Regions from separate parts of the Halomonas sp. TG39a genome, predicted to be linked through region 1. Evidence: predicted binding sites of a transcription regulator. Region 1 holds the regulator's gene; the other holds the start of a gene.
The links. The regulator PhoB, encoded in region 1, activates phosphate uptake and scavenging genes when phosphate is short. The targets are predictions, from matches to a motif close to TGTCATANNNNTGTCANA.

Region 1 (3,119 bases):
AAGGGATGGGCTCGCGTGGCAGATTTTTTACAGCTGATGCGCTTGAATCGGCCGATAGGCACATGGCTTTTGATGTGGCCGACGCTGTGGGCACTTTGGGTCGCTGCAGAAGGCGTGCCCGGGCGAAATGTGCTGCTGATTTTCGTGGCCGGTGTTTACGTGATGCGTGCCGCGGGCTGCGTGGTCAATGACTATGCGGATCGCCACTTTGACGGCCATGTGAAACGTACCAAAAACCGTCCATTAGCCACGGGCCGGATCAGCGAAACCGAGGCGCAGCTGCTGTTTATTGCCCTGGTGGCCGCGGCGTTTATTCTGGTACTACTAACCAACTGGTTTACGGTGCTGCTCTCGCTGGGCGGGGTGCTGCTGGCGATTATTTATCCGTTTATGAAGCGCTATACCCACTTTCCCCAGGTGGTGCTGGGCGCGGCTTTTTCCTGGGCAATTCCGATGGCTTTTGGCGCCGTGCTTGGCCACGTGCCGCTGGAAGCATGGCTGCTATTCTGCGCTAATGTGTGCTGGACAGTGGCCTATGATACCCAGTACGCCATGGTCGATCGCGACGACGATTTAAAAATTGGCATTAAATCGACGGCCGTGCTGTTTGGAAACGCGGATCGTTTGATTATCGGCCTGCTCCAGTTAGCCACTCTGGGGTTGTTGGCCTGGGTAGGCTGGCGGGTTGGTTTAGGTGGATTCTTCTGGTTAGGGCTTGCGGCCATGGCGGCGACTTTCCTGCATCAGCAGCGCTTAATTCGCTATCAGGAGCGGGATCCCTGCTTCCAGGCGTTTCTCAATAATCACTGGTCGGGGCTACTGATTTTTGCCGGTATCGCGCTAAGTTGGTGGCCTATCACTGGGTAATCTCGGCGGTTGTCATGTAACTGTCATCAAGTCATGGTGTTATCGTCATTGACATGTCATTGAACTGTTTTTCTTTGAATTCGCTTTCTTTGAACTAGTTTTTTCGAACACCGTGAGGCTCTGGTATGACCGCCAAGACCGTTCTGATTGTCGATGATGAAGCGTCGATTCGCGAGATGATCGCGGTAGCGCTGGAAATGGCTGACTATCGCGTGCTCGAAGCGGATAATGCCCAAGATGCTCATGCTATGGTGGTTGACCACCAACCCGATCTACTGCTGCTGGACTGGATGATGCCGGGCACTAGCGGAATTGAGCTGGCAAGGCGCTTAAAGCGTGAAGAAGCTACCGCCGAAATTCCTATTATTATGCTCACCGCTAAAGGCGAAGAGGATAATAAAATTCAAGGGCTTGAAGCCGGTGCCGATGACTATATCACCAAGCCCTTTTCACCCCGGGAATTGGTGGCTCGGTTAAAGGCGGTGCTGCGCCGTGCGACCCCGCGTGGGGTTGAAGACCCGATAGAGATTAACGGTCTGCTACTTGATCCGGTAAGCCACCGGGTCAGCGCCCACGGCAAAGCGCTGGAAATGGGGCCTACCGAGTACCGTTTGCTGCAGTTTTTTATGACCCATCAAGAGCGCGCTTACACGCGTAGCCAACTGCTTGACCAAGTGTGGGGCGGCAACGTCTACGTCGAAGAACGCACGGTCGATGTGCATATTCGCCGCTTGCGCAAAGCGCTGGGCGACGTGCATCAAAACCTGATTCAAACGGTTCGGGGTACCGGTTACCGTTTCTCTGCACGGGTGTAAATGTGCGTTTATGGAGTCGTGAGCTGTGGCGAATAGCGTGGCTGTCCACGCTGGGTACTTGCTTAGGTTGGCTATTGGGCTCGGCTGGGCTAGGGCTTTCGGCAGGGCTAGCGGTATGCCTGTTTTACCATTTACGTCAGTTGCGCGAGCTCTACCAGTGGCTCACCCTTCACCCACACGATGAGCCGCCTGCTGCTCGCGGAATGTGGGGCGAGTTATTTGACCGCTTATACCGCTATCAAAAAAGCCAGCGTATTACCCAAAGCCGTCTGCGCGCTACCTTAGCGCGTATTCAAGAGTCGTCTGAAGCGATGCGCGACAGCGTGGTCATGCTTGACCGTCACGGTGATCTGGAGTGGTGGAACAGCGCTGCCACCGCCATGCTAGGGCTACAAACCGCCCATGACCGTGGTCAGCACATTACCAATCTGCTGCGCGATCCAAGCTTTATCAGTTACTTTAATGCGCGTAACTACAGTGAGCCATTAACGCTAACCTCGCCGATTGATGAACGGCGAATTCTGCAGTATCAAATTACCCTGTACGGTGACGATGAACGCTTGGTGATGGCGCGCGATATCACCCGCTTGCATCGCCTTGAGCAGATGCGGCGCGACTTTGTTGCCAATGTCTCCCACGAGCTGCGCACTCCTTTGACCGTGCTCTCCGGCTATTTGGAAACCTACAGTGATATTGCCGATCAGTTGCCGCCGCGATTAGGTCGTAGTATCCAGCAAATGCAGGAACAGACCCAGCGGATGCAGAATTTGGTCAATGACTTATTGCTGCTTTCGCGTCTGGAGATTGATCAGGGCGGTAAAGATCATCACCCGCTGCCACTTGGGCCTTTACTACAAAGCGTTTGTGATGATGCGCTGGCCCTGTCGCATCAGCGGCATACCATCACAGTGGCGCTTGAAAGCGATGCGCGGCTGTTAGGTAGCGAACAGGAAATTCGCAGCGCCGTCTCTAATCTGGCCTTTAATGCGGTGCGCTACACGCCAGCAGGCAGCCAAATCACACTGCGCTGGAAAGCTAGCGCTACTGGCGGGGGCTATATAGATGTTGAAGACAATGGTGAAGGGATTGATCCCGTTCATATTCCCCGCTTAACCGAACGCTTTTACCGAGTCGATAAGGGGCGCAGCACTGCGACCGGTGGTACAGGCTTAGGCTTGGCGATCGTTAAGCACGTGCTATTGCGTCACGATGCACAGCTGCAAATTGAATCTCATCCCGGCAAGGGCGCGCTGTTTCGCTGCTCCTTCCCCTCCTCGCGTCTGGTTTAATTAAGCAAAGGATCCAACGCACAACATTTGTAGAAGTGTGCAATATTGGCATGCAAGGTTGGTAAAACTTACTCATGTGTCATTTTTATACAGCTTTAAGCGCCAATTGATGGCTTGGGTAGTATTTCTTTGGTATAGCGGTTATTTG
Region 2 (3,119 bases), on a different contig from region 1:
CTCACCAAGTACTTATCCGCTGGTCTTTGGGGTCAACGTGGTGGTAATTGCGCTCTCTAACCGGGTCAATATTCACCTGCTGCGCAAGCGCACCCCCCAGCAAAATTTGCGCCTAGGTTTGCTTATACAGCTGGTGGCGGCGCTAGGGCTAGTGGCGGTGACCGCCTTGGATATAGCGACGCTAGCGTTTGTGGTGCCGCTGATTATGCTATTTACCGGTATGATCGGGCTGATAACGCCCAACGCGATCTCGTCGCTGTTGGATCATTTTGGCCATATCAGCGCCACGGCCACAGCGCTGCTGGGCGGCATCCAATTTACCTGCGGTGCGTTCGCGGGCGTTATGGTAGGGCTCTTTGAGGTTGAGCACCTCTGGCCCATGGTACTCACCATGCTGGGTGCTGCGTTACTGGGCAATATCGGTGTACGCAAATTAACCAAGGCGCCCAGTGTTGAAGAGCAACAGGGATGAGCGGCACTGATGAATAGCCTGCTGGTGTGGGTCAATATGCCCATGAGTACCTGGTTGGCCTGTTCCGGCGTACTTCTGCTGGGCGCCTTTGTACAGCGCGCTACCGGTTTTGGTTTAGCCGTTATCGGTGCGCCGCTACTGTTGATGCTTGAGCCGCGGCTGGTGCCGGTCGTTCTGGTGCTATTTGGATTTACCGTTTCGCTGATGATGGTTCGCCACTACTGGCATGAGGTGCGCCTGGATTCCATTGGTATGGCGCTAGTGGGGCGTCTTCCCGGCAATGCGCTGGGTATTTGGTTGCTGCTCGCCGCCCCTATGTTTCTGCTAGAAAAGCTGATTGCGGTCATCGTCCTGTTTGCGGTACTTGTCACCTTGTGCCGCTTTCAACTGCCGGTAAACCGCATAACGCTGTTTGGCGCGGGGATACTCTCCGGTATTTTCGGCACCGTCGCCGCCATTGGCGGCCCGCCCATTGTGCTGCTGATGCATGGTCTTCCGGCGGATCGCGTGCGCGGCAATTTAGCCGCTTTTTTCATTTTGACCTCCCTATTGACCTTAGTCACTCTCACCCTGGCTGACCAGATTCAACTCTGGCATTTCCAGGTCGCGCTGACCTTCCTGCCCGCGGTGTTAATCGGTAATGCCTTGGCCGATACCGTCGCCCACCGATTGGATCGACGCCTACTGCAAGGTGCCTCGCTAGCGTTGTGCACCCTCGCTGCCTTAGGTTTGTTGTGGTGATGTAAAGCTTGGATGCAGCCACGTAACGAAAAATTCTTCACGTTTTGCTCGCTGTCATGAAGTTGTCATGGAACCCGTGCAAGGTATGCCTTGCGAAGGCCAGATCCCTACATGAACAGGAGTATTTCGCATGAACCGTATTCTAAAAACCACCGTTATCGCGGCTGCTGTAATGAGCGTTGCCGGTGTTGCCCAAGCCCGTGATCAAATCCGTATCGTAGGCTCCAGTACCGTTTACCCGTTTGCCAGCTACGTAACTGAAGAGTTCGGTGCGACGACCGGCAATCCGACGCCTGTTATTGAATCGACTGGTTCGGGTGGCGGTTTGCGCCTGTTCTGTAACGGTGTTGGTGAAGGCACTCCGGACATCACTAATGCTTCACGCCGCATGAAAGTGTCTGAGTTCGAGCGTTGTGAAGAGAACGGCGTTACCGATATCACCGAGGCTAAAATCGGTTCTGACGGTATCGTTTTAGGCCAATCCAACGAAAATGACGTTGTTGACCTGACGCTTGAGCAGATTTTCATGGCAGTAGCCGCTCAGGTGCCGGTTGATGGCGAGCTAGTTGATAACCCTTACACTAACTGGAGCGAAATTGATTCTTCGCTGCCAGACCGTGAAATCTCCATCTATGGTCCGCCGACAACTTCTGGTACCCGTGACGCTTTTGAAGAGCTCGTACTGGAATCTGCATCGCTTGAAATGGATGTTTACGGCGAAGAAGGCTACACCGATATTCGCTCTGACGGTGTTTACATCGACGCTGGCGAAAACGACAACCTTATCGTTCAGCGCTTGAGTGAAGATACCGGCGCAATGGGTATCTTCGGTTACTCATTCCTTGAAGAAAACACCGATACACTGAACGGTGCCACCATTGAGGGTGTTGCGCCAGAGCCAGAAGCAATCAGCTCGGGTGACTACCCTGTTGCGCGTTCACTGTGGTTCTACGTGAAGAACCAGCACGCCGATGAAGTACCGCCGATGGCTGACTACGTCGAGATGTTTATGAGCGAGCAGATGATTGGCTCAGATGGTTACTTGAAAGATATCGGCTTGATCGTGCTGCCGGAAGACGAGCGTGAAGAGTGGCGTCAGGCTGTAGCAGATCGCACTACAATGTCAGCAGACGTTCTTAAGTAAGCGGTTGATTTAGATGTAAAAAAGGCCGGCAGCGCAAGCTGTCGGCCCGTTATTGTTAATAGGCTTCTTAACCGGTGACGACGTGAGAGAGATGCGATGCAGACCAACCAGCTTCTTTTGATTTTTTGCGGTGCGTTATTACTGCTGGGGCTGCTGGCTTTTTTTGCTGGCCGTTCAAAAGCCACTCGTTTACGAAGCGCGGGCACGGCTATGTTTGCTCAGCCAGATCAGTACGCTTGGTTTACCGTGCTTTCCACAGCCGGTCCAGCCGTGCTAGTGAGCTCAGTTGGCGCTTTCGCGCTGCTGTTAATGGGTGCCGATATTCCTACGCTCTATTTGCTCGCGGCCAGTTTGGTCGTGGCAGCCATAGGATTGATGGTCAGTCTTAACCAAGTAAAGCCCGATTTTCATGCTCGTCAAGCTATTGAGCGGGTAATCCGCATGATCTTGGCCGGGGCAGCGTTAATCTCAATTTTCACGACGTTCGGTATTTTGTTCTCGATTATTTCCGAGGCGCTGCGCTTTTTCCAAATGCACAGCTTCTGGGAGTTTATTACCGGCACTACATGGAATCCCGGCGCCAGCTTTTTAGCGTCTGCGGGTCGTGGTGATGGAGGCGGCGCTGAGTTCGGCTCAGTGCCGCTGTTTGCCGGTACCTTTATGATTACCGCCATCGCTATGTTGGTGGCGGTACCTATCGGTTTGCTCTCGGCGATTTATATGTCTGAGTATGCGCCGAGCAAGGTGCGCACCGTTGCCAAG

Region 2: U738_RS18240 (PstS family phosphate ABC transporter substrate-binding protein) is a predicted target of PhoB. The motif match lies at 1,266-1,283, and genes of this name have one in related genera.

Annotation. Positions count from the first base shown of each region.
Region 1 covers NZ_JQLV01000001.1:3,516,591-3,519,709, reverse strand. Annotated here, with positions in the region: gene ubiA (4-hydroxybenzoate octaprenyltransferase) at 1-867, shown strand, start outside; gene phoB (phosphate regulon transcriptional regulator PhoB) at 993-1,682, shown strand; gene phoR (phosphate regulon sensor histidine kinase PhoR) at 1,685-2,971, shown strand.
Region 2 covers NZ_JQLV01000002.1:28,026-31,144, reverse strand. Annotated here, with positions in the region: gene U738_RS18250 (Bcr/CflA family multidrug efflux MFS transporter) at 1-472, shown strand, start outside; gene U738_RS18245 (sulfite exporter TauE/SafE family protein) at 482-1,213, shown strand; gene U738_RS18240 (PstS family phosphate ABC transporter substrate-binding protein) at 1,344-2,357, shown strand; gene pstC (phosphate ABC transporter permease subunit PstC) at 2,454-3,119, shown strand, end outside.